Regions from separate parts of the Cohaesibacter gelatinilyticus genome, predicted to be linked through region 1. Evidence: riboswitches for the same ligand, from Rfam matches in the RefSeq annotation. Region 1 holds a riboswitch; each other region holds the start of a gene.
The links. Region 1 has a riboswitch for thiamine pyrophosphate ahead of CRO57_RS23775 (FAD-dependent oxidoreductase). Riboswitches for the same ligand answer to the same signal wherever they lie in the genome.
Positions count from the first base shown of each region.

Region 2: linked by a shared signal. The riboswitch ahead of thiM (hydroxyethylthiazole kinase) and the one ahead of CRO57_RS23775 (FAD-dependent oxidoreductase) in region 1 are both predicted to bind thiamine pyrophosphate.
Region 3: linked by a shared signal. The riboswitch ahead of thiC (phosphomethylpyrimidine synthase ThiC) and the one ahead of CRO57_RS23775 (FAD-dependent oxidoreductase) in region 1 are both predicted to bind thiamine pyrophosphate.

Region 1 covers NZ_OBEL01000010.1:69,788-80,274, forward strand. Annotated here, with positions in the region: gene CRO57_RS23750 (class I adenylate-forming enzyme family protein) at 1-387, opposite strand, end outside; gene CRO57_RS23755 (hypothetical protein) at 648-1,598, shown strand; gene CRO57_RS23760 (thiamine phosphate synthase) at 1,649-2,290, opposite strand; gene CRO57_RS23765 (thiazole synthase) at 2,292-3,095, opposite strand; gene thiS (sulfur carrier protein ThiS) at 3,105-3,302, opposite strand; gene CRO57_RS23775 (FAD-dependent oxidoreductase) at 3,299-4,384, opposite strand; TPP riboswitch at 4,483-4,601, opposite strand; gene CRO57_RS23780 (DUF1176 domain-containing protein) at 4,724-5,857, opposite strand; gene CRO57_RS23785 (arsenate reductase) at 6,229-6,570, opposite strand; gene CRO57_RS23790 (NAD(P)-dependent oxidoreductase) at 6,598-7,431, opposite strand; gene msrA (peptide-methionine (S)-S-oxide reductase MsrA) at 7,575-8,156, opposite strand; gene recQ (DNA helicase RecQ) at 8,401-10,314, opposite strand; gene CRO57_RS23805 (DUF1176 domain-containing protein) at 10,432-10,487, opposite strand, start outside.
Region 2 covers NZ_OBEL01000001.1:554,135-564,621, forward strand. Annotated here, with positions in the region: gene CRO57_RS02445 (LysR substrate-binding domain-containing protein) at 33-896, shown strand; partial or broken gene CRO57_RS25335 (IS481 family transposase) at 908-1,028, opposite strand; gene CRO57_RS02450 (ABC transporter permease) at 1,129-1,884, opposite strand; gene CRO57_RS02455 (ABC transporter ATP-binding protein) at 1,881-2,609, opposite strand; gene tenA (thiaminase II) at 2,659-3,351, opposite strand; gene CRO57_RS02465 (ABC transporter substrate-binding protein) at 3,351-4,289, opposite strand; gene thiD (bifunctional hydroxymethylpyrimidine kinase/phosphomethylpyrimidine kinase) at 4,373-5,194, opposite strand; gene thiE (thiamine phosphate synthase) at 5,191-5,829, opposite strand; gene thiM (hydroxyethylthiazole kinase) at 5,826-6,638, opposite strand; TPP riboswitch at 6,691-6,785, opposite strand; gene CRO57_RS02485 (bifunctional allantoicase/(S)-ureidoglycine aminohydrolase) at 7,203-8,039, shown strand; gene CRO57_RS02490 (LysR family transcriptional regulator) at 8,294-9,208, opposite strand; gene xdhA (xanthine dehydrogenase small subunit) at 9,425-10,487, shown strand, end outside.
Region 3 covers NZ_OBEL01000005.1:340,263-350,749, reverse strand. Annotated here, with positions in the region: gene ispG (flavodoxin-dependent (E)-4-hydroxy-3-methylbut-2-enyl-diphosphate synthase) at 1-285, opposite strand, end outside; gene CRO57_RS19255 (Fur family transcriptional regulator) at 409-942, opposite strand; gene CRO57_RS19250 (3-hydroxybutyrate dehydrogenase) at 1,087-1,893, shown strand; gene CRO57_RS19245 (hypothetical protein) at 1,975-2,571, opposite strand; gene thiC (phosphomethylpyrimidine synthase ThiC) at 2,770-4,647, opposite strand; TPP riboswitch at 4,828-4,956, opposite strand; gene CRO57_RS19235 (autoinducer binding domain-containing protein) at 5,040-5,762, opposite strand; gene CRO57_RS19230 (Rrf2 family transcriptional regulator) at 5,924-6,391, opposite strand; gene gcvA (transcriptional regulator GcvA) at 6,756-7,685, shown strand; gene CRO57_RS19220 (acyl-CoA dehydrogenase) at 7,969-9,156, shown strand; gene CRO57_RS19215 (CaiB/BaiF CoA transferase family protein) at 9,320-10,487, shown strand, end outside.

The DNA.
Region 1 (10,487 bases):
TGGGCTGGAGCTGTCCATCATGGCAATATCGGCGCCATGATGGAAAGCCTCTAACAAAGCATAGAGCGTGAGCGAATGCCCAATATGGCCGAGAGTGGCATAACGATCCTTGTCTGAAAGCGAAAACAGATCACCATTTTCCGCAAAGCTTCTTATCCAGCTTTGAGGTTTACGCCGGATGATCTTGGCTTTGCCGGTCGAGCCTGAGGTCTCGCAATAGAGCCATTGTTGGGCTTCTTCTTTGATGAAGAGGGGAGAAGGTCCGGTTTGACAAGTCTGAATGGAGTTTGTCGAATGCAAAGCCCGTTGAAGGCTATCAAAGAGATCTGCTTTTCCCGCCAGTAATGTCGTGGCGTTGCCAAGTCGAAAAGGGGACCTGTCCGTCATTCTGTTCAATCTGTTTATGTGTACCAGGAATGTTGCGGCGCCACTGTACCGCATTGCTCACCAATAGTGCATTAAATTTTAGAGACCTCAGAAAGGTCTTGTTTACTCCAGTTTCAGTCAGTTGCGCCCAGAAGCGGGTTTCGAGGCGGCTTTTCACGTTTATGCAAGTTCCTTTTGTTGTCATGACACCAAGACAAAGGAAGGCTTCTCAGGAAGTCTGACCATTTAATGATATTTGGCAATCAATAAGGATGCTGCACATGACTGCAGATATGGGGCAAATTGTAACCGGCTGGAAACCGCAATTTTCCAAATTGTGGAGCAAACACACTCTGGTGATTGAGCATAGTCTACACAAATCAGATTTGTTCAGCGAAGAGGCTTTGGCAAAATTGATCGAGAAAACTCCGCCTGAGCATTATAATCTCGCGACCATGGGCGAGGGAGATCCGAAGACCGCCGATTGGCGCGAAGGTGTTTTAGGAAGTGCTTCGGGCGCAGAGGCTATTGAAGCAATCAAGAAGGGACGCCTGTGGCTCAATATTCGCCATTGTCAGGATTTTGACCCTCGATACAAGGCTGTCTTGGATCAGCTCTTTGAAGAATTCGAAAGTCATGTTCCTGGCTTGAATACCTACAAGCGCAATATGGGCATTCTCATTACTTCTCCCAAATGCCAGACCCTCTACCATTTCGATCTCCCAGGGCAGCATCTTTGGCAGATTGCGGGGCGCAAGAAAGTCTATATCTATCCCAACCGCGAACCGTTTATCTCAGGAGTGGATCGCCAAAGAGTTCTGCTACGAGAGACGCGCGAGGAATTTCCTTTTGAGCCCTGGTATGATGATTATGCTGAAATCTATCATCTGGAACCGGGCCAGATGGCTTATTGGCCTCTACATGCGCCTCACCGGGTTGAGAATGAAGATTGTTTGAATATCTCGCTGACGCTGGAGCACTGGGATACCGAAGTGCGCAACGCCTATGCCGTGAATTATGGTAACGGCGTGCTGAAGCGCTTCTTTGGTTATGAAGCCAAGAATAACAAGCCAAGTGGACTGCATGTCTATCCGAAAGCCGCTTTATCCATGGCATATAAAAAACTGGGTTTTGAGAAATCCGGTTCTTACAAGGATGAGGTTGATTTCAAGCTTGACGCTAAGCAGCCTCAAGGATTCGCAGACATACCACTTACGGCCAAGTTTGCGTGATGTTGGAATGAGATCTAAAAAAGGCGGTTTGCGGAGCCGCCTTTTTTTGATCAGGACTGGGCGGAGCGCCAAGGCTGGGTCACCGAAATCCATTCTCTGGTTCTTGCTTCCGGATTGTCATTCAGCAAGATATCGGTAACGACTGCCGCACTGTCTGCACCAGCACGCAAGACATCAGGAGTACGCTCGGGGGTTAAACCACCAATGCCGACCAAAGGCATGTCTCCCAAAGCCTTCTTCCAAACCAGAAGCTTCTCCAATCCCTGCGGTGCCCAGGGCATCTTTTTCAAGATTGTCTGATAGATAGGACCAAGGGCGATATAGTTCGGCTTTGCATCCAAAGCAGCCTTCAACTCCGCCCCGTCATGAGAAGAGAGGCCAAGTTTCAGGTTTGCAGCACGAATAGCGTCGAGATCAGCGTCGGCAAGATCTTCCTGACCCAAATGTAGCCATTCACACTCTTCCTCAATTGCGAGTTGCCAATAATCATTGATCACCAGTTTGCAATCATGCGCGGCACAGATTGCTTTGGCAGCTTTGACTTGAGCACGGATATCGTCGTCAGGTTTGTCCTTGATGCGCAACTGCACCAATTTCACCCCAAGCGGCACCAAACGTTCGACCCAGTTTGCACTGTCGACAATCAGATAGAAGGGGTCGAGTATTTCAACGCTTCGAGATTGATCGCTCATTTTAAACCTCCCCAAATACAGCTTGGCCGATCACTGGAGTTGAAGGAACCGCCATATCCCGTGGCTCAAGCATGCCTGCCAAATAAGCCTGGCGTCCGGCATCAGTTGCCTTGCCAAAGGCTTCTCCCATCAAGGCTGGGTCACCTGCTTTCGCCACAGCCGTGTTCAGCAGCACTGCGTCAAAGCCCAGTTCCATCACTTGTGTTGCATGAGATGGGCGACCAAGACCAGCATCCACAATCATCGGGATTTCAGGAAAATTTCCGCGAATGGCGCGAAGGCCATGAACATTCACAGGCCCCTGTGCCGAGCCAATTGGGGCACACCAAGGCATCAAGACCTTGCAGCCCGCTTCCAGCAAACGTTCGGCCAGAACCAGATCATCGGTCATATAAGGAAAGACTTCAAACCCATCAGCAACCAGTTCTCGTGCTGCTTCCACCAGTGCAAAGATATCAGGCTGTAAGCTGTCGTGATGGCCAATCACTTCCAACTTGATCCAGTTGGTCTTGAACAGATCTCGAGCCATTTTGGCTGTCAGAATGGCTTCTTTGGCAGTATGGCAACCTGCGGTATTGGGCAGAATATGGACGCCAAGATTTTGGATCAGATCCCAAAAGCTGCCACCGCTGCTCTGGCCGTCCGCTCCTTTGGGCAGTTCCCGGCGCAAGGACACCGTAATGATTTCGGAACCTGACCGTTCGACCGCATTTGCCAATATGGCAGGAGAGGGATATTGCGCTGTTCCCAGCAACATACGAGACGAAACGATGCGACCATAGAGCGTGAGTTGATCATTGTTCATGGACATCAATCAGCCTCCCTGCATTGGGCTTAGAATTTCCACGCGCTGCCCTTCTTTCAGAAGAAAAGCGTCTCGATCTTCTGCGGCGACGAGTTCGCCATCAACGGCAGTGGCGAGCCAATCGCCGCTGAACTCCATCTCTTCAAGCAGGGATGAAAGGGTGGTAGCTTCGACCGTCGTGGTCTCGCCATTTACGATCAGTTTCATTGTCTCACCTTTTCGGCTGGTTCAGACAGATAGGATAGGGACGTTACGGGGAAGTCGGCATCTTGAACATTGTCAAGCGCCCAGTTGGCAGCGGCTTCTGCCAATAGCGGGCCCAGGGCATATCCATGACGATAATAGCCGTTGATCGAGAGGGTGCGGTTCTTCTCATCAAAATGCATCTTAGGCAGATTATCAGGAAAGGCAGGACGTACCCCGACCCCGGTTTCGATGATTTCTGCTTCACCAAAAGCAGGAACGACTGCATAGGCGGCGTTGAGAAATTCCATCATGGAGCGCGCTGTGATGGCGCCATCATGTTTGCTTTCAATCATGGTAGCCCCCACCATGAAGTGATGATTATCACGGGGCACGATGTAAAGCGGGATGCGTGGATGTAGAAGGCGCACTGTGCGGGTCAGGCTTACTTCTGGTGCATGCAAAAGCAGCATTTCACCACGCACCCCGCGCCGTTCAGGAAGGGGCGCACTCATCCCTCGGCAATCCAACTCCAAATCACATTGGCCCAACATGGATTGGTCGCAAGAAAAACGGATATCACCGCCTAATTCCTTGACTTTGCTTAAGAGTGTTTCCAACGCTATACGAGGATCCATATGAGCCTCACTTGCATAAAACAGACCTTGGCGGAAAGTGCTGTTCAAATCAGGCTCCAATTCGCGGATCTCTGACTCATCCACCAACTTGTGGCCATTGGTCATGCGAGAGAAGCGCGTCAGATCTGCTTGATCTCGAGGCGGTGCGACAACCAATGTACCGTGATGGCTGACCAGTCCTTCCTCGACCTTGTCCCACCAATCAATGGAACTGACGCCACGGCGCTCAATCACTTCTTCGGCGCTTTCCCGCTCGCAATAAGGGGCCAGCATGCCTCCTGCATACCAGGAGGCGTGCCCTGCGAGCGACGGACGTAATTCGCTGATGAGGATTTTTGCGTCGCGACGGGCAAATGAGAGCGCCGTGCAGAGGCCGGCAATGCCAGCACCACGAATATGAATATCGGGAAGAGGGGATAGATTTATGGCCGGGTGAGACAGGCCAGATGAGGTATTTATATTGGACATGAATTGCCTCGTCTAAAGCTTTCGACAAGGCTCATCCAACGAATGAGAGAATGCCAGGGTTAGATTGAGAAAACTAGTAAACCCATGATGAGTGGGACCCTTGGCAACAGCATCTCCCTCCGCCAGTATGAGCTGGATCAGGTTCTTCGGGTAACTGCGCTGGATCACTCCGCGGCACGACTCTCAGCCCCCTGTCGGGACTCCCCAAGCTGTTGCGGAGACAATGCTGACCAGGATCAGCATTGTCAATGCCAAAGGGCTCGGTCTTGGCTTTTTGGAAAAGTTTTCACATGCAGGGATTGCAAAGCAGGAGCAATAATTTGGCTAGGACCATGCCGCCTAGTTCACTTTCGGCCACTTGGTTGGACCACCTGCGTAGTCGCCGTCGCAATCATCCTTGACCCGCATTTCCTTCAAATTGAAGAAATAGGTGCCGTTCTGGTTCATCAAGGACCAGCGAGAGTAAGAGCCACAATCCCCGAGCCCACGGCCCTTGAAAAAGCTCTCCAGATTTTTGTTCTTGAAATCCCAGCTGATATTCCAGGCATCAGGCATTTCCTGCTTTGCTTGGGCTTTGCCATTCACTCTGAATGGAATCTGTGAGATCAGTTTGGTTGTGTCATTGGGCTCGAAGAACAGACTATATGGCTGGTTATAGGCGCCACCTGTTCCACAAGGCAGACTATAGAGCGTGCCGCCATCGCTCTTTCCTTTTGTTCCAATCTGCATCTTGAAGCCATCGCCAAAGGTCAGGCGCTCCATTTTCGTATCACTAAAGAAGCTACATTCCTTCTCTTCGCCTACAAACCAATTTGTCAATATTGATCGCGGCACTTGATCAAGCCGCGTAATGGACTCAATATTCAGCCGAGGGTTCGGCTTCTTGGTGCCGATGGCGTGAAAGGCATAGGGAGTATCCAGCAGATCCTGGAATTCATCGAGGAACAGCATGGAGGCCACAGTCCCCGCTAGCGAGAACTGGCTATCGATTTGCTCTCCATTCTTACGCAAGACTATCAAAGCCTGACTGCCTTTTTTCAGGTCTTCAATTGCAGAATCGACTACACTTTGCTGACTGACCACATAGTTTGTGGAACCGATTGCAGGATCATCTGGTTGAAGCTCGATATGCAGCAGTTCCTTATCGTCGATGAGGAAGTCGATCTGATCTCCTGCAGAAAATGCATCCTTAGCTTCCAGAACCAGTTCCAGAGGCGCAGAAAGTGGATTGTGGCGACGGATTGATAGCGTCGTGATGCCATTATACGCTTTGGCGGATGTAGAGACAGAGCAAGAGAGCGCTATCGTACACCAGGTCCGACTGTCCTTGAACTCGCGAAAACCGCCCGCATTGGTATTAGCTATGCCGATGAAACTTGCGATGCCAACAGAAGCAAGCAAGGCAAGCTGTCTGGATGCTAACCGGAAGGTTTTGGCTATTGGCCGAAGAGAAAACAGAAACGATTTGGTCATGAAAAGCCCCTTCGAATGTGAATGCCTATCCTGAAAATATGCATCATCTTCCGTCATGGACAGCTAACAGTCAAAAGGTTTGAGCCTTCAACGCTCAAATGGACCTTGTGGAAACCGCTCATATCACAGCAAGTCGCAAAACCAATGAAAAACCTGACCTTGATGAGTGATGATAGGCGGTCAACCTTGCCAATACCGGTTTGCGTCTTGCTGCATGAATATTTTCTCGCAGGAATGAGGAGAGAGAATGAAGGGAATGTGTAGGCCTGGGATTTCTCAGATAGTCGTGAAAATGCCCGCTCAATTGACTATGGCGGGCATTCGCGCGCATCGAAAAGCGCTGATGATTAGCGGGCCGAAAATTGAGCTAACTAGCCCAAGAGAGCGGCTTGTTCTTTTTTTCCAAATCCAACGGTAACGGTTTCGCCATCATCAAATACCGGGCGCTTGATCAATGTCGGATTGGCAAGCATCAATGCCTTTGCTTTCTCCATATTTGGATCGGCTTTTTCTTCGTCGGACAGAGCGCGCCAGGACGTTGAGCGGCGATTGAGCAGAAGTTCCCATCCGGCAGCTTCCAGCCAGCGATCAAGATCAGTCTCACTCAGTCCATCTACACGAAAGTCAACAAACTGATGTGCCTTACCTGTACCTTCAAATGCCTTGAGTGCCTTGCGACAGGTATCGCAGGTTTTGATGCCGTGAATTTTCATAAGCAGAATCCTGATAGAAATTGGGTGTTAGTTATCCTGAGACGAACGATAAGGCTTGAGTACCAATATGGATTGAATGATGGCCTGCTGTAACCCTTCATCAGGGCTTGCTGATACAGCATCGAGTGCGCTTTCAACATCCTTCTTCAGAATGCCGATGGTATTGTCCGGCTCAAATCCACAAACCGCAAACTCGATATCATGGAAATGGCTGCCCAGCCATGTCTGACCGGAGCTGTCATGCATCAGAGAGAGTAGCTTGTCATGATCGACTTCAAGCTCATCTGCCCAATCCAGAACTTGGCGCACGGCAACGGTGGAAGTCGCTGCAATGAAGTTGTTGAGCACCTTGGCGGTCATGCCAGCTCCGTAGTCTCCCATTCGATGAAGTTTGCTGCCCATGGTTTGGAAAAGTGGCGTTAGAGCGTCCAGCGTTTCATCCTCTCCGCCGAGCATGAAGGAAAGACGTGCTTCTTCTGCCGCAATCACTGCACCAGACATGGGAGCGTCGATCAGGGTTACGCTTTTCGGCACTCTCTCTCGCAGGCCTTTGATATATTTGGGTGAGAGGGTGGAGCAAATGATCAGAATTTTAGGTAGTTGGTCTTGAGACAGCAGAGCTTGTTCATCGAAGAGTAGGGCATCGGTTTCTGTGATATCGCGCACGATGCTCAAGACTACATCACTGTGCGCGGCGAGGCTGTTGATATCTTCGATCATGCTGGGCGCAAATTCACCAAACTCACTGTTTGGACGAATATCGAAGCCTTTCACATCAAAACCACCAGCCTTGATAGCTTTGGCCATGGGAAGGCCCATACGACCACATCCTGCAACACCAATCTTCAATTGCTTCTGCACATCTTCCTCCCGCATGATGAACTGGTGTGAAGCTGGCATAGCCAAGATCAGAGGGCAAGATGGATCTTCTATCGCTTCACAAGTGAGGCGAAAAAAGAAAAGGGAGAGTGAATGTCGCGATATTCTCCCTTTATGATGTGATGTTACTTGTTGATGCCAGAGTAAGCTTGATTGCCCCAAACTTGCTTCACGCGTGCGTCGCGGCCGCAAGAATAGCGGTAATATTTATAGCGAACCGGATTTTTCTGGTAATAATCCTGATGATAATCCTCAGCAGCAAAGAATGGCCCCGCTTGGGCAATCTCTGTACGGATTGGAGCGGATAAGGCTTTGCTGGTTTCCAGCTTGGCCTTGGACGCTTTGGCCAATTTTGCCTGCTCGTCATTTAGCGCATAGACTGCCGTAGAATAGCTATGGCCACGGTCGCAGAATTGTCCACCGCCATCGGTTGGATCAACGGAGCGCCAGAAAATGTCGAGCAACTTGTCATAGCTGATCTTGGATGGATCATATTTGATTTTCAGAACCTCACGATGGCGCGCAGCTACATGGTTCTTGTAGGTGACATTCTCGGTGGTCTGGCCACCGGAATAACCTGAAATGGTCTCCACCACACCGGGAACATGGTCGAAATCGCTCTCGATACACCAGAAACACCCACCGGCAAAAATGGCGGTTTCGGTGCCGGCTGCCTGTGCTTCGCCCATGATATCGACCCCGTTCATGGTGTTGGGCAGGACCAATGGCACCGCAGCAGCAAGGGCAAGCACAGCCAAACCGCGCTTGGAGAAAAGAGCATTAAATCGCATGGCAAACTCCCAGAAAATGAACTGACTTTGCTCTATTTGACCGGGATTTAAGACGAAATCATGCAGAAATGCCCAAAATCACGCAAGTGTGAGAAGAGATCACCCTGCCGTCATAGGATGTGATCAGATCTGGGGAGAAAGCTTGGAATAGGAGGGGAGTTTACCCCATCCACGCTTCGATAACGTCGATAAAGGTATCTGCAAATTTGCGTTGCTTGGAAGAGCCGACACCATGGACCAATAGGAAATCTGGCCTAGTCGTTGGTTTTTGAATGGCCATGTCATGCAAGGTCTTGTCCGAGAAGATGACATAGGCCGGAACTTTATGCTCGCGCGCCAGCTCGGTCCGGCATTGGCGCAAGGCCTCGAACAGATCCTGATCTGCATTGTCGAGCTGAGGCAGGTTGCTCTTGGCCCGGCGTGGGCGTGACAGTTCTGCTGGCCCCATCACATCTGGGCGATAGGCAAAGCGGATCTCACCCATTTTGAGCGAGATGGATTTATCGGTCAGCTTCAAGGCGCCATGATTGGCGATATCGAGCTTGAAAAAACCGGTCGCAACCATCTGCCTGACAATGGCTCGCCAATCTTCCTTGGAAGTCTCTTTGCCAGCACCGTGGCAAGAGAGTTTCTCATGGCCAAAGCGTTTGATTTTCTCATGGGTCAGGCCACGTAGAATATCGATCATTTGCACGGCACCGAAGCTTTGGCCTGTACTCTCAACTACCTCAATCAGTTTATGTGCCTGAACAGTGCCATCTGTCAGGCGTGGTGGATCAAGGCAGACATCGCAGTTGCCGCAGGCCTTGATGTCTTCGCCAAAATAGGAGAGCAGGGCCTGACGGCGACATTGTGGTGCTTCGCAATAGGCGAGCAATGCATCCAGGCGTTTATGCTCTCGCGCCCGATGGTCATCATCGCCGCCTTCATTATCAATGAAGCTGCGACGCATTTTGATATCATCCAGACCATAGAGCATCATGGCTTCCGATGGTGCACCATCACGACCGGCGCGGCCGATCTCTTGCGCATAGGCTTCCATGTTCGATGGCAGATTAGTGTGAAAGACATAGCGCACATCGGGCTTGTCGATTCCCATGCCAAAAGCGATGGTCGCAACCATGACAACACCGGCTTCGCGCATGAAGCGTGATTGGGCAGCTGCACGAACTGTCTTGTCTAGCCCGGCATGATAGGCGAATGCGCGAAGGCCATTTTCCTGCAAAAAGGCAGTGACCTCTTCGGTCTTGCGGCGAGAAAGGCAATAGACAATGCCTGATTGTTCTTTGCGCGCTTCGACAAAATCCAGAAGCTGTTTCTTCCAGTCATTGCGCTGAGTAACGGAGAGGCGGATATTAGGCCGGTCAAAACCGGAAACGATAACATCACCCAAACGCTTACCCTCATCATTCCGGGGAAAGAGTTTGTCGGCGATATCTTCGCGCGTGGTTTCATCCGCAGTGGCGGTCAGTGCGGCAATCGGCGCTTTGGGGAAAAAGTCGTGCAGGCGACTCAGGCCTTCATAATCAGGACGGAAGCTTGGGCCCCAGCGAGAGATACAATGCGCCTCATCAATCGCAATCAGATTGACCGACAGTTTGGCGAGTGCTGCCAGCATGCGTTCTGTCATCAAGCGCTCGGGGGCGATATAGAGCATGCGTAGCTCGCCAGCTGCCACTTTGCGCCAAATGGCAACATTCTCCTCGCGCGTGCGGGTGCTGTTGATGCTGTCAGCTGGAATGCCTGCCAACTTCAGCGCCATGACCTGATCTTCCATCAGGGCAACAAGAGGCGAGACAACCAGCGTCAATCCGCCAAAGATCATGGCCGGAATCTGGAAGCAGATAGATTTTCCCATGCCCGTTGGCATGACCGCCAGAGTGCACTTCTTCTCAAGTAATGAGTCGATGACTTCAGCCTGTTTGCCGCGAAAGGCATCATAGCCATAAACGGTTTTGAGAACCTGTAATGCTTGCTCAGAGACCGGAGCATCGCGATCAATTTCCAGATCATCCAACGGACAACTGATCTGGCTTTCTGGATCACTGGCAGGAGAAGGAGCAGGCAGGGCCATAGGCGGCAGGGGTCCGAATATTATGGTTAATATTTTGCGAACCTATCTGATTTGCCTAAAGCTTGGAAAGCTCTGATTGTGATTGTTTATAAATTAACCCATCTATGAAGCCACGGCCTAATTGGGCCTTTGCTTTTTATCCAGCCAGCAAAGGGCTCTCGTCAAACCAATCA
Region 2 (10,487 bases), on a different contig from region 1:
GCGCAAGGCCTGGTGAAGTCTTAGGAGCTGTCATGAAACTCTCCATCAATCAATTGCGTGCACTTGAAGCCGTGGTTCGTACTGGAAGTTTTTCTGCAGCTGCAAAAGAATTGGGTATTTCCCAGCCGTCGGTCTCCAATCATCTGCTGGCATTGGAAAAGCATTATTGCGCTCAACTCATTCATCGTAACGGACGTCTTGCTGAACCGACCGAGTTATGCAGTGAAGTTCTTTCCCGGATACGTTCCGTTTTGGCCATGACCCGGGAAGTCGAGCAAATTCTCGAGGGCCGCAAGCAACTCCAAACGGGCACCATTCGACTGGGATATTCAACATATCAATTTGCTCTGCCGGTAATTTCAAAATTCATGGAACAATATCCCGATGTGAATATCGAGGCCAGGGCTATGGCTTCGCATGATCTCATGCCTTTACTGCAGGATGGCAATTTTGATGTGGCCTTCATCTCGGCCAAATCCCCGCCACCTGAAGTAAATGCCTTTGAAATGCGTATCGAACAGATGGTTGCGGTGGTTGGCAAGGAGCATCCTCTGGCACAATTCGAGATGTTGCAATGGAAGCAACTGGCAGATTTGCCACTGATTCAACGAGAAAAAAGCTCCGAAACACGTCGGGTTTTCGAGGCCAATGCAATCAAGGCAGGCATCTCCTTGAAGACTGTGCTGGCATTAGGGTCGTGGGGATCGATTGTCACGTCTGTTCAGAGTGGAATGGGGGTGGGAATCGCAATGGCGGGAGAGGTGACGGAATTGGACAATCTGGTTGCCATTCCAATTGATGACAATGAGCTTACGGTCTCGCATTTTTTGATCTGTTTACCGGAAATGCAGCACATCGCCTCTATCCAGGCGATTTTCGATATTGCCAGTCAATAAGGAAATACTTCCTCTAGAAGAAATGAAATGTCCTGACGCGTTAAACGGATGTGAAGCGGAGATCCGCGTTACATGGGGAATGATTGGCCTCAGAGCGTAGAGACAATCATTCAACGGCAAGAGTATCTGCCCGCAAAAGGCAGCGAGAATGACCTGATGATCAGTCGAGGGAATTGTTAAACACGAGGTCTGAGGTCTGCCAAAAGTCCGTTTTTTTGCGTCTTAATTGTGCCTATTGATAGTGACGGATCAGCCGGTCACAGATCTTGCCAACCCCGATATGGAGAAGCAGGGTCAAAAGCGCCAACACAAAGAGCGCTGCAAACATCAGATCGATCTTGGCGCGACCGTTGGCCAGCAACATCAAATATCCAAGCCCCTTGGAAGCCCCGACCCATTCGCCAATCACAGCCCCGATTGGGGCATAGACTGCCGCCAATCTCAGACCTGAAGCAAAGGATGGGATGGCTGCAGGCATTCGAATACGCCAAAGAATACGCTTCGCATTGCCATTCATGACATGCGCCAAATCCAGCCAGCCTTTCGGTGTCTGCATCAAACCGTCAAAGAAACTGGAGGCCACCGGGAAATAGATGATCAGCACTGCCATCAAAATTTTGGAGCTGATGCCATAGCCAAGCCAAAGGGTGAGCAGGGGCGCCAAGGCAAAGACTGGTAGAGCTTGCGTCAGCACCAATACAGGTTTGATCAAATAGCGAGCCATCGGGGAGGTCGCCAGATTAAGAGCTGTTAGTCCGCCTAACAGTGTACCCAGAACCAGGCCAAGGATCACTTCCCATGCAGTGATCAGACTATGTTCGAATATCAGCTCACGTGATGACCACAGAGTATTGATCACTTTTCCTGGACCGGGAAGAATGAAGGATGGGATATCAGCAAAGCTGACCAATGCCTGCCAGATTGCAAGAATGAGAGCGGTCGCAGCAAGGGGGCGAAGCACGGAATGAAGAGATTTGGACAAGGTCATGATCTCGCCTCCCGCAATTGCTTCAAAAGCCTTCCCTGACAGGCCAGCATTGCTTCATCATCAACCGCACGAACAGCCGGGCTGGCTGGTGGTTCCACTTCGCTGAGACCTTTTTCACTCATTAGATAGATAGTCTCGCCTAACCGGGCAGCTTCTGCTGGATCATGGGTAACCAAAAGGATGGTCGAATGTTGAAGCCATTCGGCAGCCAATTCCTGCATTTCAGACCGCATGCGGGCATCCAGCGCTGAGAAAGGTTCGTCCAGCAGCACGATGGAGCGTTCTTCCATCAAGGTACGGGCGAGAGCAACGCGTTGCCGTTGACCACCAGAAAGGGCTGATGGTTTCTTGGAGATGTGATCTGCCAGCTCAAGCTTGGCCAGGAGATCCTGCGCTTTATCTTTGTCGCCGTTGGAGCCGCGTAGTCGTGCTCCGATCAGCACATTGTCGAGCACGGTTGCCCAAGGCATCAGCAAATCGGTTTGGGCCATATAGGCCAAGCGATCGCTAAGCGGCTGACCGTCCGTTGCATCAATGGAGCCTTCGAAAGTCACTCCGGCTGCCAGACCGGCAATAAGGCGAAGGATGGTTGTCTTGCCAATCCCGGATGGACCAAGCAGGCAGGTCCATTCTCCGGGTTTCAAGGTAAGTTCCAATTGGTCAAACAAGGGTACCGCATCAAAATGCGCCTTACCTGTAAGGGAAATTCCAATCGGGTTCGCCATTCCATCGCCTTATTATCGTTTGTCTTTTGTGGGGCAGGTGAGTGCTTTACTAGTCAGCTCCCGCCATACCCATATCCCAAAAGCCTGCTTCCAGCTTGGTAGCCATGGTGAAGCGCTCACACAGTTTGGCCCAACGTGGGGAAGACTCGAAGTCGTCGCCGATACGGGCGGCGACTGCGCGATCAAGCATGCTACCAACATCGCGGCAAACATCCTGAAACTCTTCGCCAGCATAGGTATCAATCCATTGCTGATAAGGAGTGCCCTCAGTTGCTTCACGCCCCAGACGTTCACCAATCTCGCCATAGCCAAGCACGCATGGCATCAGGGCAGCCAGAAGATCAACCAGGTCACCATTCTGCCCTGCATCCAGCACATAGCGGGTATAGGCAAGATTGGCAAATTCTTCCTCGGCTTCAAACAGCTGCTCTTCGCTGATGCCATGTTCGGCACAAATGCCGACATGGAGTTGCATCTCGAAATTGACCAGCGCATTGACGGTGCCAGAGGCGATTTTCAACTCTTCCAGGCTTTCCGATTTCACCACTGCCAAAGCCCAAGCTCTGGAGAAGTGGATCAGAAAGACATAATCCTGGATGAGATAGTGCAGAAAGGCTTCTTTCGGCAATGTGCCGTCTTTTAGTCCTTCTACAAAGGCGTGGCGGGCATAGAGATCCCATGCCTTGCCGCTTGCCTGTCGCCAGAGCTGATATGCCCGGCCATAGTCAGGATGAGCCGTCATTATTTGGCTGCACCCAGATCGATTGCCAGATCAGAAACTGGTAGAATTTTCTTGGTCAGACCAGATTTCAGCAGGAAGTCTTCGTAGCGAGCGTAACGACCATGGTCGAGCGCCGCTGGAGACAGGGTGAAGCGTGGCCAGGTATCAACCCAGGCCTTGGCGTTCAACTCATCTTGCAGCTCTTTGGAGGTGCCAGAGAAGATTTTCCAGGATTCTTCCGGATAGTTCACGATGAACTGGGTTGCTTTCTCGGTAGCTGCCAGGAAGCGCTTGATCTTGTCAGCATCCATTTTCTCTGGATTGGCGACATAGATCAGCTCATCATAGGATGGGATGCCCTGTGCTTCTGGGTAGAAACAACGACCAGCAATGCCTTCAATTTCCATCTGGTTCAGCTCAAAGTTACGGAAAGCACCGATAACAGCATCAACCTGTTTACTCATCAGGGATGGAGACAGCGACCAGTTGACATTGACCATCTCGACATCGGTCATTTTCAGACCATCTGACGCCAGCATGGTGCCTAGAACGGCTTCTTCAACACCTGCAACAGAGAAGCCAACCTTCTTGCCTTTCAGATCTGAAATCTTCTTGATCGGACCGTCTTCAAGAACCAGAAGACAGTTCAGTGGGGTGCCAACCAAGGTGCCAACGCGCTTCAGTGGCAGACCTTCAGCAACTTGCAAATGCAACTGTGGCTGATAGGAAACAGCCAGATCAGCTTTGCCAGCAGCAGCGAGCTTTGGTGGGTCAGCAGGATCAGCTGGAGCGATCACTTCCACTTCAAGGCCTTGCTCTTTGAAATAGCCTTTTTCCTGGGCAACGATGATAGGGCCGTGGTCAGGGTTTACGAACCAGTCAAGGATCAGAGACAGCTTATCGGCAGCAAATGCAGGCGCTGCAAACAGAAGTGAAGCAAGAAAAACAAAGAGACGCATGACTGCGATCCTTTCAAGTCTTTGTATCAATCGCGCTCTCACTCAATGACTGACAGCGCATCCGGGGGATATTGGTGGGCGTATTATTCAGCCCACAATTCATGAAAGTGGTGGGTTGGACCGTGACCGGTCTTATCCTTGTTATGGGAACCGACATTCAGATCATCAGCCATGGCGACCGCACCAGCCAGATAGGACTTGGCAGCCGCAACCGCAGCTGCGGGATCTTTTTCCTTTGCAAGTTCAGCAGCGAGGGCTGCAGAAAGCGTGCAGCCTGTACCATGGGTGTTGACCGTATTGATGCGCTCGGCCTCGAACCAACTCACTCCATCTTCCGTGACCAAAAGATCGGGACTTTCTTCGCTATCCAGATGACCACCCTTCATAAGAATGGCTTTGGGTCCGAGAGCAAGAAGTGCCTTGCCTTGGGCAAGCATTTCATCACGCGTTTTGGCTTCGGTCTGACCAAGCAGAGCAGCGGCTTCTGGAAGGTTAGGGGTCAGCATGTGTGCCAATGGCAACAAGCGCGTACGAACCATCTCCATGGCTTCAGGTTCCAGCAATGGATGACCACCTTTGGCAATCATCACCGGATCCAGCACAATCGGAACATCCTTGTGGGAGTGTAAGGCGTCCGCAACCGCTGCAGCAATATCAGCATTGGCAATCATACCGATTTTGACAGCATCGACGCGGATGTCGTCAAAAATGGAGGCAATCTGATCGGCCACAAATGATGGGGGCACCAGATGAACACCGCTGACCCCTTGTGTGTTCTGCGCGGTCAATGCCGTCAATGCGGTCATGCCATAGACACCACGCGCTGAAAAGGCTTTCAAATCAGCCTGAATGCCAGCACCACCAGAGGGATCAGAACCGGCAATGGAAAGAGCGGTGGCAATCATGATCGTGCCTCCTTGATCAATTTGGAAAATTCTTCGGTTGCGGAGGTTACATCTTTCTGGCCGCAAATGGCTGAGACAATTGCAAGGCCATCAGCGCCCGCCTCAAGTATCTGCGCAACATGCTCTGCTTTCAGGCCACCAATCGCCACCGTCGGTACGGGGCTGGCAACTGCAATCTCAGCCAATCCATCAAAGCCAATGGCAGGTTTATGATCTGGTTTGGTTGGGGTCGCAAAGACAGGTCCAATACCGATATAATCAACCTGACTTGCATCGACCTGTTTGACCAGATCGAGCCTCTCGACGGATAGGCCCAAAATCATCTCCGGCCCAATCAGCTTACGCGCTTCCTCAACCGGCATATCCCCTTGACCAATATGCAAGACATCTGCTTGCAGGGCATGGGCAGCTTCTACATTGTCGTTGATCACCAGAGCGACTTCGGTGCCCTTCAGCACTTCTTTCAGCTCCTTTCCAATGGCGATGAACTCTTCTGTAGTCGCTGTCTTATGGCGTAGTTGCACGGCGGTGATCCCCCCAGCAACGGCTCGCCGGGTGGTCTCCACCATACCCAAAGGCTCACAAAGGTCGGGGTCGAGAACCAGATAGAGCGAAAGATCGATCATCTGTCTCATGCAACAACCCGATCAGCAGAAATATCTTCTGGCTGGAGAGCGGTCAGTTGATCCAGAAACTGCCAGGCAAAGGAACCGGGCCCTTTGGCTGTTTGAGCAGTCCATGTGCCTGCTTCAGCAAACAGGGCAAGGGATGCAGCAGTGGCAAGGAACGCATCCTTCTCCACTGCTGCAAATGCCCCCACCAATGTCGTCAGTGAGCAGCCCATCGCAGTGATCTGTGACATCAGGGCGGAGCCGCCTGCAATACGCGCCTCTCGATTGGCATCACAAACAAAGTCAATTTCACCGGTCACGGCGACTACACAGTCATGTTGTTTGGCAAGGGCACGAGCAGCACCTTCAGCAGCGGCAACTTCATCACCGGCATCGACACCTTGGCCGGAGCTGGCTTCACCTGCCAGCGCCATGATCTCGGATGCATTGCCACGGACAATGGTTGGCTTCAATGCCATCAAGTCAGCTGCTGCCTCGCGTCGAAGAGACGTCGCAAAATGAGCAACGGGATCCAAGACCCACGGCTTGCCAGCTTCATTGGCAGCATTGGCTGCATTCTTCATTCCCTCGATCCAGTGAGGAGACAGAGTGCCTATATTGACGGTGAGGGAAGATGCGATAGCTGCGAACTCACCACTCTCTTCCGGGCTATGTACCATGGCAGGTGAGGCACCAGCAGCCAGCAGCACATTGGCTGAGATATTCATGGCCACATAATTGGTGATGCAATGAACCAATGGATTGGTCGCACGCATGGAAGCAAAACAGGCCTGAATATCGGCATGCAATTTTTTGGAGGAAACGTCGCTCATATGAACACTCCCTTGGGAGGGAGTGGCTGGATAAATCCCAACACAAGCTTTGAGACTATCCGACGCGACTCCCTACGCCAGTATGATCTGGATCAGGTGATAAGGGTTCTTCTCAGCCCGACTTAACGGACGCCCCTGTCTTGAGCTTTTGACTAATCACAAAATGCAAAATTTGTCACGCAAAAAAGTTTTTATATTAAATTCAGATCTGTATTTAATTTTTCTTTGAATCTTTTTCTGAACTTGAACCACTTTAAGGAGTTAAAGTGCGGATGTTACTTTAAGAGGGTATAATTATTTATATTAATCAGTATGTTATAGGCTAGTTTAGAATCGGATTTTGAATCATGTTAAGTGATTCTCAGCTCATCTGATCGAGGCATGGCTTGTCCTTGAAACAACTCAAGAAAAGCTGTGTGTCATCAAAGTCGGGCAGTGGTGAATTTTTGATTTTCAATTTTTCCAAGGCAGTCCTTCATGACTGAAAGCAGTGACCGCCAAGCGCAAATTTGCTTTGATGAGTCGGATAGAAGAGCGCTCCGTTTTGCAATTTTGAAAGACCCTATGAGCAACAAATCCTATCATTCTCCGGTCGGAGGCCTGCCTCCTCAAAGTCAACTGACAAGTGGTCGAGCCGTCTTTACTGACGCCTATTGTGTCATTCCCAAAGGGGTGATGAGCGACATTGTCACTTCAAATCTGCCCTTCTGGGAAGGCAGCAGAAGTTGGGTTCTGTCACGTCCCTTATCAGGCTTCTCGGAAAGCTTCTCTCATTACCTGACCGAGCTATCACCTAGCGGCGGAAGTGCTAGACCTGAGACCGAACAGGGTATTGAACATGTGCTGTTTGTCGTCGAGGGTGAGGTTGAGCTGACCTTGTTGGGTGAGGTCAAAAAGCTTGGCGAAGGCGGCTATGCTTATCTACCATCAGATGCTGATTGGCAGCTTTGGAACAGGAGCAAGGGCAGGGCAGTCTTTCACTGGATCAGAAAATATTATGAAGTGGTAGAGGGCATCGATATTCCATCTGCCTTCACCGCCAATGAGAAGGACATAACTCCGGATCTGATGCCGGATTGCAATGGTGTTTGGGCGACAACGCGCTTTGTCGAAGGAGATGACATGCGTCACGATATGCACGTCAATATTGTCACCTTCCAACCTGGCGGCGTGATCCCGTTTGCTGAGACCCATGTCATGGAGCATGGTCTCTTCGTGTTGCAAGGGAAAGCAGTCTATTTGCTCAATCAGGATTGGGTTGAGGTTGAAGCTGGTGACTATATGTGGCTTCGCGCCTTTTGCCCGCAAGCGTGCTACGCGTCAGGACCGGGGCCGTTTCGATATCTGCTCTATAAAAATGTCAATCGCCATATGCCTTTCCCGAAAGGGCTTAGGACGTAGGCTCATAAATGAGCTGTATTTGGCGTCAAAATGGTTTGATATGGCTAGAAAAAGAGTGAAGGATGGGCTGGATGCCCATTCAAGCTCTTTGCCGACGCCAGAGCTTGACCATTTTGTCGTCCAAAGGATAGGGCGATTTTTTCCGATCACTACGTCGCAAGGATTTGAAAATGCAACACATTGCCTGCATCCTTACTCCTTGCGATCGAAAAAACTTACCTCTACCAAATGCACCGCATTTATGAGCCTACGTCCTAGGACGTAACAGACATAACCTGCTTTTTGCTCTCATCAGCCATATAGTCGACAAACAACCGAATCTTTGGATCTAGCAGTTTGCGGTGTGGATAGAGGCAGGCAAAGCTCGAAGGCATGGGCGGAGTTTCTTCCAGAATGGGAACCAGAGTTCCGCTCGCAAGATGGTTGGCGATGTCAAAGCGTGGTTTGTTGACAATGCCGTGCCCATCCAAGGCCCACTCGGTCAGAACATCGCCATCATCGCTGTCATATTGGCCAGAGACTTCGAGCTTGATCGGGCCATCCTGTCCTTCAACCATCCAGAAATACTCCGGAGAACGCGGATAGCGTAGCATCAGGCAATTATGCTGGTCTTCTACCAGATCGAGCGGCGTGTTGGGTGTGCCACGCGTTTCAAGATAAGCCGGCGATGCAGCCAGGACCCGCTCGCAATCCATGATTTTGCGTTGCTTGAGATTGGAATCCAAAAGCTCGCCGACAAAGAAAGAGACATCCAGCCCTTCATGCAGGATATCGACTTGCCGATCTGAGAGCCGCAATCTAATTTCAATGTCAGGATATTGCTCACAAAATTGCGGGATCAAAGGGGCAATGACACGCCGTCCGACCCCAAAGGGTGCGGCTACCGCAATGACACCTTTGGGGTGATCAGAAAAACCAGCCACTATGGCTTCCGCTTCTTCCAGGGTGTCCAGAACCTTGACCGCCTCCTTATAGAAAACCCGGCCAACTTCCGTTGGTGTCAGCTTGCGGGTGGTGCGGTTGAAGAGGCGAACCCCCAATCGGCTTTCCAGCTCTTTGATGCGATTGGAAGCGACGGCGGGGGTGAGCCGCAAATCTCTGCCGCCAGAGGTGATGCTGCCCAATTCCACCACACGCACAAACACTTTGAGCGAGTCGATATAGGGCATGATGTTTCTCCGTCCGGCAATTGGTTTGCAGTCCCAGACTGAAAGGCACAGCCTGCGCGTGTTACTCGCTAGCTGACCATCATAGAGGGGGTGTGGCAAGTGATTTTATAGAAAATATTGAAAGTCTTGAAAATTGCTCTGCATTTTCGTGGGAATAGGGGGCGAGTAGGCTGGATCTTAGGACCATCATGACCGGAGTCTGTTCCGTTGCCCACTATGCGTCACTGCATTCAATTTCTGCTGAATGATCAAACCATTACCCTCAATGAAGTCGGTACTGGCGATATGTTGCTGGATTTCTTGCGCCTCAATCAGCGCCTGACCGGAGCCAAGGAAGGCTGCGCGGAAGGGGATTGTGGAGCCTGCACCGTGCTGGTGGGGAGGCTGGTAGATGATGAATTGATCTATGAACCGGTCAATGGTTGCATTCGTTTTCTCTCCAGCCTCGATGGCTGTCATGTCGTGACAATTGAACATCTCAAAGGGGCCGAGGGAACTCTTCATCCAATCCAGAAGGCCATGATTGAGCATCATGGGAGTCAGTGCGGCTTCTGTACGCCCGGTATCATCATGGCGCTCTATGCCCTCTGGATGAGAACAGCAAAACCAAGCCGTGAGCAGATTGAACACGCATTGCAGGGAAATCTCTGCCGTTGCACGGGCTATGAGCCAATCATCAGAGCTGCGCAAGCCGTTTGTTACGATCAGGACTGGCCAAGATCTGATCCGTTGCTGGATGAACGAGCGATGGTGAAAGAAGCGCTCTCAAAGCTGAAACATGATCAATCCGTTCTTTTGCAAAAGCAGGGGGATAGTGGACCAGAGCAAATCTTTATCCCCGCGAACGAGGAGGATCTGGCTAATTTTTATGCAGAGCATCCCGATGCCACTTTGATTGCCGGAGCAACAGATGCAGGGCTGTGGGTGACAAAGTTTCTGAGTTCGATACCAGCCCTTATCCATATAGGTAATCTTAAGGCACTCAAGACCATTAAGTACAAGGGTGATAGCCTCACCATCGGATCGGGTGTGAGCTATAGTGATGCCATGCCAGACCTGATCAAAGCCTTTCCAATGATTGAACCATATCTGTTGCGTATTGGTGGCTGGCAGGTGCGTTCCATGGGAACAATCGGCGGTAATATCGCAAACGGCTCACCGATTGGTGACATGCCCCCCATTCTGATAGCGCTCGGGGCGGAGATCTGCCTCAAATCTGTCGAGGGAAGTCGCCAATTGCCATTGGAGGATTTCTTTCTTGCCTATGGCAAGCAGGACC
Region 3 (10,487 bases), on a different contig from region 1:
ATAATGAAAATCGCCGATCAGCGGCACGTCAATACCCAGACGATCCAAGCGGTCTCGAACCAATGGCACAGCCTTGGCTGCTTCATCACGATCCACAGTAATTCGAACCAACTCGGAGCCAGCCTTATGCAAGGCAGCAACCTGTTGCACCGTCGCATCCACATCAGCAGTATCAGTATTGGTCATGGATTGAACGACAACAGGTGCACCACCACCCACTGTCACATGATCAATCTGCACCGCTTTGGTAATGCGGCGCTCCAAAGGCGCGGAAAGTACGGGCATAGTCCCTCACACTTGACTCAAGCGATGGAAAAGAAGTCTTCCGATCAAAGCAAACTCATTTGGCGTCTATATGGCATTCCAAACATGGCGGTGCAACCACGGCCCAAACAGAAAAGCCAGAAATCAGGCCTCATGCGCTTCCAATGGCTCTATTGAGCTATCCTGACATTGCGCACATGTCCCGGAAATTTCCAAAATCGGAGCATTGGCCCTAAATCTCTCAGTAGCCGCAATCTTGTCCAGCAAACCCTGTAGGGCTTCGCTATGGAATTCCCCTGCCTGACCACATTGATCACAAAGCAGAAACACCGTGACATTCTCTGGATCGCAGCTTCCAGTTTCACCACACTCATTTGATTCATGAGCATGAGTACAGGCCACATAGCCATTCCGACTCTCGATGCGATGAATGAGCCCCTGAGCAGTCAGAAAATCCAGTGCTCGATAGATGGAGACTGGCGCCAATTTGTTGCCCTGACGGTTGATCTTGTCCAAAATATCATAAGCAGATGCAGGCACATGGCTATCTGCCAGAATGGCTAAAACCTTTCGCCGTTGCTCTGTCAAACGCACACCACGCTTTTGGCATAAAGTTTCGGCATGAGTGAGAATACGTGCCACACATTTGGCATGATCGTGATCTTCCAATTCAATCATGACGCTCACTCTCCTTCTTTATACCAACCAGCTTCATTTGGTCTTGATAAGACTAACACAACAATTATGCTGCGGTGCAGGATTTAAATATGCCCTTTGTGGACAGGATCAATAGTCCAAGGCCATTAGCTGCGAGGATGCCTTATGTCGAACTCTTCTGCCAACAAGCCACATGCTGGCCGTACTGCTCTTGTTACGGGCTCCACAAGTGGTATCGGACTGGCCATTGCCCGTGCATTTGCTGAGCAAGGCGCGAATATCATTCTCAACGGTTTTGGCGATGCCAGTGAGATAGAACAGAACCGTGCTACCATAGAAAGCGACTTTGGCGTGAAAGCCATTTATAACGGTGCCAACATGCTCAACCCGGACGAGATTGCCACCATGGTGGATGAAGCTGTCGAGACATTTGGGGCCGTCGATATCGTTGTCAATAATGCGGGCATCCAGCACGTGTCTCCCGTTGATGAATTCCCGGTCGACAAATGGGATGCCATCATCGCAATCAATCTTTCCTCTTCCTTCCATACCATCCGTGCGGCTCTACCGGGTATGAAGAAAAAAGGCTGGGGTCGGGTGATCAATACCGCATCGGCCCACGCGCTTGTTGCTTCTCCCTACAAGTCTGCTTATGTCGCTGCCAAGCATGGCATTGCTGGTCTCACCAAGACAGTCGCCCTGGAAGTTGCTGAGCAGGGCATCACCGTCAATGCCATTGCACCTGGCTATGTCTGGACCCCATTGGTCGAGCGTCAGATCCCGGACACCATGAAAGCTCGTGGCCTGACGGAAGAACAAGTCAAACGCGATGTATTGCTGGCTGCACAGCCTACCAAGGAATTCGTGACAGTGGAGCAGGTGGCACAATTGGCGATGTATCTTGCAAGTGATGCAGCCTCCGCCATCACCGGCACCACCATGAGCATTGATGGCGGCTGGACCGCAAAATAAGAACCATCTTGGTTCCTACATCAGTTCAAGAAAACTCTTGTCGCCGAGTTTTGATTTTGGCGGCGAGATCAGATTGGAACTCTACCCAACTCGCATGCGCAAAGGCACCATCACCTTGCCCTGAACCTGACATGGCAGACCAAGAGGCACGATCTCGTAGCCGCAACTTAGTAACCATGTCAGCCATGACGCTTCCACTGTGAAGATCAACCCCCAGATTCGACGTGCCTTGCAATAAGCTATCATCTCGCCAACCATAGACTGACACAATTCCATTTGCCTATGGTGGCTCGCCTCATCATTTAACAAAATGATAGGCGACAGCTCGCCAATTCCCGGACCAGATGGATAAGCTTCAATGCCGAAAACTTGTGGATATATGGTCGCTCCAGGATGATTGCCTGTGGTGGGAACGAGACGACAATAAGCCATGATATCGTCGCCGTTCTTTGCAACAAAATGCGCAACACCCTGACCGTCGAAACAATCCTGTCTGGCTTGCCCAATCTGGATATCACGAACGGCACCGTCTTGTCCGCTTTCGGTTACTTCGCGAAACTGCAGTGCTGGTTCGGATTTCAAAATAAACTCATCGGCATTGCTTCGACGGAATGCAAAGCAGGATCGCAACAAATCTGAATGATCCGCTACATTGCTTTCATCGATAACAATTGGCATGGTCCAAGCCTCGTCTGGGCACGATGGAACAGAACCTAAGGCTCATTCCGACTACTTTATCAGTATATCAAACCATCAAAATATTGAGCAGCCCTGAGATTTCAGGGTGTCGAAATCACCAGTGTCAAAACCGGCATGCAATCGTCTTCGGAATGGATCAGAGGCTTAAACCCCTGATCTATTTCATGAATTATTCCATCAGGAATCTATTGAAGAGCCAGTGATAGTGGAGTCCACTTGCTGATTTTCCAGTGGCAGATACAGCTCTCCCCCCTCACGGAACTTCTCCGCCATTGCTGCCAAGCCCTCTTTCTGAGCTTCAGCACGGATGTCATGAGAGATGCGCATGGAGCAGAATTTCGGTCCACACATGGAGCAGAAATGCGCCACTTTGTGAGCTGCAGCCGGCAAGGTTTCATCATGGAAAGATCGCGCGGTTTCCGGATCCAAACCCAGATTGAACTGATCTTCCCAGCGGAATTCAAACCGCGCCCGGGACATGGCATCATCGCGCAATTTCGCCGCCGGATGGCCCTTGGCTAGATCTGCGGCATGAGCGGCAATCTTATAGGTGATCACGCCGGTTTTCACATCATCCCGGTTTGGCAAACCAAGATGCTCCTTGGGCGTCACATAGCACAGCATTGAAGTACCAAACCAACCAATCATGGCGGCACCAATGCCGGAGGTGATGTGATCATAACCCGGCGCAATGTCGGTGGTGAGTGGCCCAAGCGTATAGAAAGGAGCCTCATCGCACTCTTTCAGTTGCTTCTCCATATTCTCCTTGATCTTGTGCATCGGCACATGGCCTGGTCCTTCAATGATGACCTGACAATCCTTTTCCCAAGCGATTTTGGTCAGCTCACCCAAGGTTTCCAGCTCAGCAAACTGCGCCGCATCATTGGCATCAGCAATCGAGCCTGGGCGCAATCCATCGCCAAGTGAGAAGGAGACGTCATAGGCTCGCATGATGTCGCAGATATCGGCGAAATGCTCATACAGGAAGCTTTCCTTGTGATGATGCAGGCACCATTTGGCCATGATGGAACCGCCACGGGAAACAATGCCGGTCACCCGATCCACTGTCAGGGGAACATGGTGCAGTCTTATACCCGCATGGATGGTGAAATAGTCAACGCCCTGTTCGGCTTGTTCGATCAGCGTGTCACGGAACACTCCCCAGCTCAGATCCTCGGCAATGCCATTGACCTTTTCCAATGCCTGATAAAGCGGCACGGTGCCAATCGGCACTGGAGAGTTCCGGACGATCCATTCGCGGATATTATGGATATTTCGACCGGTCGAGAGGTCCATCACCGTATCAGCCCCCCAACGGGTGGCCCAAACCATCTTGTCGACTTCTTCTGCCATGGAAGAGGTCACGGCTGAGTTGCCGATGTTAGCATTGATCTTGACCAGAAAATTTCGGCCAATGATCATCGGCTCACATTCGGGGTGATTGACATTGTTTGGAATGATGGCACGCCCACGGGCAATCTCATCACGAACAAATTCTGCCGTGACGTGATCCGGAATGGAGGCACCGAAGGCTTCTCCGTCGCGTTCCACGTTCCCGGCTAGCACCTCGCGCCCCAGATTTTCGCGAATGGCCACATATTCCATTTCCGGGGTGATGATACCGGCGCGCGCATAAGCAATTTGCGTGATCGCCTTGCCATCCTTGGCGCGCAATGGCTGATGCTTGACCGGAAATTCCGGCACGAGACGATCTCCCTTTGCAAAACCATTATCTTCCGGTTTCACATCACGACCGACATAGCTCTCCACGTCACCACGTGCTTCCGCCCAGCCAGCACGAATGCGCTTCAGGCCTTTCTGAATATCAATTGGCTCGTTCGGATCTGTATAAGGTCCGGATGGATCGTAAACCCGCACCGGCGGCTCACCCGCTGTTGGATGAACAGCAATTTCACGCATCGCAACCTTCAAGCCCGGATAGAGCAAGCTGGGCTGATAGATCTTGGACGAACCCGGCAATGGACCGGTTGTCACACTCGGGGTTGTATGTTGATTGGATGGTTGCTTGCCATTTGTTTGGCCATTTGCAGACATAGGAACTCCTTGCGCATTTCGCGTATTGGAGATCCAGCATCAAGCGGAGAAGATAAAGCGCCCGCATTGCGGAGAGAGGAAACTGAAGATGTTTCTTTATGATCAGACTCGCCTCTTACTGAAACAAGATCGTTTGGTCTGACATAATAAAAGCAAAATCAGAAAATCCGGATGGATAGGTCCTGTATCGCTGCACCGTCCCTACGCCAGTATGAACTGGATCAGGTTCATAGGGTCACTGCGGTGCTTGTCCAACGGACATAGCTAGCAGACTCTCAGCTCCTTACCGGAACCCCCCTGGTGAATGCGCGAAACATGGAACAAAATGACGCAGCTGTCAAATCCAAGATTGCGCTCCGTCAGACGTTTGCAATAGTTGGTAATTTTGGGAATTAACTGATCAAACCCTGACGAAGAGCCTCCGCCACGGCTTGCGTGCGATTGACCGCCCCCAGTTTCTTGGCGGCTGACGCCAAATACCAGTCTGCTGTATATTGGGAGATGTTCAGGATCTGGGAAATTTCCCACGACGTTTTGCCGACCGATGTCCATTTCAGACATTCACATTCACGCGGTGTCAGCTTTTTCTTTGGCTTGTCAGGACTGCTTCGAAGCATGTCTCTTACCCGGTTATGGGCATAAATACCGACTAGATGCAGAGCATGCTTGTCATCGGGACTCAGCTCTACGCCATCTCCACCAAAGGACAGAGCCGCCTGAAAGGCACCGGGTCGATAAACCGGCACACAAAACCCGTCCGGCATGCCAATGGATGCTGCTTCATCCATCACCTGGCGCGCTTGTTTGGAGAGTCGGACCTTGGGGCCACCGACTTCACTCCATTCAAATGGAAGATGAGATGTTCGCACCCGTTCCACGACCGGATCGAAATCAATGAAAGACTGATCAAGATAGCGCACATTCCAATCCTCGGACCAGCCTTGCAACAAGATCAATTCTTCAAGGTTCTCACCAGTATCGGGAATGCCGCACATGATAAAGCCAGTATATCCGAAGTCATTGGATATGCCTTTCAACGCCTCAAGAACGCCATCGACCTGACTTTCATTCTCAATTTTATCAAGAAATCCAAAAATGCGATTCTGCAATTGCATGTCTCGCCTACCAACCAATCAGACCGGTCTGGAAACACAGACCTTATTCTGTAACAACTCATAAACTTGAATTGAAACAGCATAGCCAATCGGTTGGGCGCGGTCAAAAACCAAACCCTAAATTGCTTAATTGCGCACAAGCGCAACCTGGCGTGGTTTTTCTAGTTTAAGACAGGCTTGGCAGAAGCCTTGGGATCTTCAATATGCAGCAAATTGCGCATATCGCCTTCTTTTTGCGTCAGGTCAGCGAGCGTATATTTATCCAGCGCTTTCAAAAAAGCTTCCAGAGCATCATTGAGTGCATGGTTGAAATCACACATGGAGAGCAACGGACAATCGTAGCTGCCTTCATCAAAGCAATCAGCCAAATGGAAATTTTCCTCGGCTGCACGAATAATCTCACCCAAGGTGATGTCCTTAGGTTCTTTCGCCAGTTTCAAACCACCATTGCGTCCACGATGGGTGGTAATGAAGCCATTGGAAACCAGAATAGGCAAAATCTTGAACAGATGATATTCGGAGATATCATATACGCGAGCGATCTCGCTCACTTTGGCGAACTCTTCGCGCTTTGCTGCGCAATACATCAAGATGCGGACAGAATAGTTTGCCTGTTGCGTCAGTCTCATGGTTCAAAACTTCCCTATACGAATTCAAATCCTGCCTGCATTACGCAAGCCACTTGGTCCTGTGCTGATTTGAATGGTCTAGTCTTTATATAAAGGGCAAACGCTTGCAACGCAAATATGTCGCCCCCGTTTCTAATCAATTTAATGACAGAAAAGGCATTTGCAACTGATCAGGGTCAAACAAGCTATTTTTATAAATGTGAAATTAATTTAGCTGACCTTTGTCATGATCAATATACATGCCCTGCATGCCTTAAAATTTTGGTTCTTTGGTGATTTTCCCTCTTTTCATACGAAAAATCATTCTTTACGCTGTCGATCAATAACAAAATCTCCAATGCATCATAACAAAAGCACATGATCCATGCTGAAATATCTTCCCTCACTTAGTGCACTGCGTGCTTTTGAAGCCGCCGCTCGCCATCTCAGCTTCACCAAAGCAGCCAGCGAACTGGGAGTGACTCAAAGCGCCATCTCGCGCCAGATGCGAGCAATGGAAGATCTGCTGGGACTGCGTTTGTTTGAACGCACCGGCCATGGCCTTGTTCTGACCGAAGCTGGAGAGGTCTATGCCCACAAGATCCGCACCAAATTACAGGATATCGAAACCGCGACACTGGAATTATTGGCTTATCGCGGGCAAGGTGGCGAACTCACTATTGCATGCCTGCCCACATTCGGTGCGCGCTGGCTGGTTCCACGTCTGACCAAATTTACCGCAGCACACCCAGAAGTTCTCATTCATATCGTCACCAAGATTGAGCAGTTCGAGTTCATGGGTGAGGATATCGATGCCGCTTTTCATTTTGGTGAAGGTGCCTGGCCAGGAGCCCTGACCGACCCCTTGATGCCCGAATATATCGTGCCACTTGCTCACCCGGATCTTCTAAGGCGCAGGGATGAAATCGGGCTTGAACAACTGCTACTGGAGCAGCCTCTGCTGCAAGCAACCTCGCGCCCCAATCTGTGGAGCCATTGGTTCAATGTCACCGGGCATCATCATCCTAACCCCCATGTTGGCCCACGGTTCGAGCATTTTCATATGGTCATTCGCGCTGCGGCCTCCAAGATGGGTGTCGCACTGCTGCCACGATTTCTGGTTGAAGAAGAAATTGCATCGGGTGATCTGGTTGCGCTGGATAGCCACCTGACCCGTTCCAATGGCGACTATTATTTTGTCTATCCGCAGTCCAAACGTGCCAATCCCAATTTGCAGGTTTTCCGCACCTGGATCATGCGCGAGGCCATCAGCGCCAAAAAGGAAATCAACAAATTGAACAAGCATCAGGACTGATGCTGACACTCCTCAATCTATGCGACAGTCTATCCACCAATATGACACAAATGCATCACACGTCAGCTATACTGGCACAAAACAGTCAATTCTTGCCAATTTAACATAACCAAAACGCATGCACCCCTGAAATTTATTCGTTTCTCTTTGTCCTGCTGGATGGATATTGTGCCGTTAAGAACCATCGGAGTCACCTATCTGTCTGATGGATACATGATTGAGACGCATGCGTGCTATTCGGACTTGTCGCGCACGCCTTGCCAAACCGCTCTAAGGAAAAGCCATGTGCGCCAAACCACAATTCTCTTGGGACGATCCCTTCCATTTTCGTGACCAGCTGAGCGAAGACGAACGCATGATCATGGACGCGGCCCGTGCTTTCTGTGATGATCGTCTGATGCCTCGCATTCTGGAAGCCAATCGTCACGAAAAGTTCGATCGTGAAATCATGAACGAGCTGGGTGAGAATGGTTTCCTTGGCTCCACCATCCCAGAGGAATATGGCTGTGCTGGTGTCAACCATGTTGCATATGGTCTGGTTGCCCGCGAAGTTGAGCGCGTCGACTCTGGCTATCGTTCTGCCATGTCCGTGCAATCTTCCCTCGTCATGCATCCGATCTATTCTTACGGCACTGAAGAGCAGCGCAAGAAATATCTGCCGAAACTGGCAACAGGTGAAATGGTTGGTTGCTTTGGCCTGACCGAACCTGATCATGGTTCTGACCCTGGCTCCATGGTAACCCGCGCAGAGAAAGTCGATGGCGGCTACAAGCTGAACGGCGCGAAAATGTGGATCACCAACTCCCCGATCGCTGATATTGCCATTGTCTGGGCCAAGTCCGACGCCCATGAAAACAAGATCAAGGGCTTCATCGTCGAGCGTGGCATGGAAGGCTTCACCACGCCAAAGATCGAAGGCAAAATGAGCCTGCGTGCTTCCATTACCGGTGAAATCGTTCTTGATAATGTTCTGGTTCCTGAAGAGAACCTGCTACCAAATGTTTCCGGTCTTGCTGGTCCATTCGGCTGCTTGAACAAAGCGCGTTACGGCATTGCATGGGGCGTTCTGGGTGCTGCAGAATTCTGCTGGCATGCTGGCCGTCAATACACCCTTGATCGCAAGCAGTTCGGCCGTCCGCTGGCTCAGACACAGTTGATGCAGCTAAAAATGGCAAACATGCAAACCGAAATCACTCTTGGTCTTCAAGCCGCCCTGCGCGTCGGCCGCATGATGGACGAAGGCAATTGCCCTGTTGAGAATATTTCCCTGATCAAGCGCAACAACTGCGGTAAATCTCTCGATATCGCTCGTATTGCCCGTGACATGCATGGTGGCAACGGCATCTCCGACGAGTTCCACGTGATCCGTCACATGGTCAACTTGGAAACCGTCAACACCTATGAGGGCACCCACGACATTCATGCTCTCATTCTGGGCCGCGCCCAGACCGGCCTGCAGGCATTCTTCTGATCCTTCCTCATTGTGTGATCAGATCAGAGAGGCGGGATGTCTTTCCCCAAACCCGCCTCTCACTTTTTCCGGCCCGACTTTCCTGAGCCGGGCAATTCCTTTTCTCAGGTCAACTGTGCTCTCAATGATCCCAGTCCGAGCCTGACCATATTCAGGACCCGACATGACTGGCGCTCTTTCCCATATCCGAGTTCTCGATCTTACCCGTGTGCTGGCTGGCCCATGGTCTGGCCAAATTCTGGGCGATCTCGGTGCAGATATCATCAAGGTTGAGCGCCCGGGCGTTGGAGATGATACCCGCGGTTGGGGCCCTCCCTACCTGAAGGACAAGGATGGCAATGAGCGTTCGGATGCAGCTTACTTTGGTTGCACCAACCGCAACAAACAGTCCGTCACCATCGATATCACCAAGCCAGAAGGGCAAGCCCTGATCCGCGAACTGGTCGCCAAGTCTGATATTCTGGTTGAGAATTACAAGGTTGGTGGCCTTAAGAAATATGGCCTTGATTATGACAGCTTGAAAGCCATCAAGCCCGACCTGATCTATTGCTCCATCACCGGCTTCGGTCAGACAGGTCCTGATGCCACCAAAGCGGGTTATGACTTCATGATCCAGGGCATGGGTGGTCTGATGAGCGTGACCGGCCAACCAGAAGGCAGCCCGGGTGGCGAGCCGATGAAGGTGGGCGTTGCCCTGGCCGATGTCATGACCGGTCTGTATTCGACTATCGGTATTCTGGCAGCCCTCGCCTATCGCGATCAAACTGGCGAAGGCCAGCATATTGATATGGCTTTGCTGGATGTTCAGGTTGCAACCCTAGCTAATCAGGCGACCAATTATCTGGTTTCCGGCAAAGCCCCGACCCATATGGGCAATGCTCATCCCAATCTGGTGCCATACCAAACCTTCCCGACGTCAGACGCACACTTCATTCTGGCTATTGGCAATGATAGCCAGTTCGCCAAATTCTGTGCGATTGCAGGCCTTGATGATTTACCTGGCGATATCCGCTTCGATACCAACCGCCACCGCGTGGAAAATCGCGACGTGTTGGCCGCCAAGATTACAGCGGTGACTGCCGATAAACCGCTTGATTACTGGATGGAAAAACTGGGCAAAGCAGGCGTTCCTTGTGGTCCGATCAACTCCATTGATCGCGTCTTTGAAGAACCGCAAATCAAGCATCGCGGCATGGCTATTGAAGTACCAGCCAAAGATGGCAGCATGCAGCCCGGTGTCGCCAACCCGATCAAGCTGTCCAAAACTCCGCCAAGCTACAAGTCTGCCCCACCAGAGCTGGGCGAACATACATTGAGCGTGTTGGCCAATC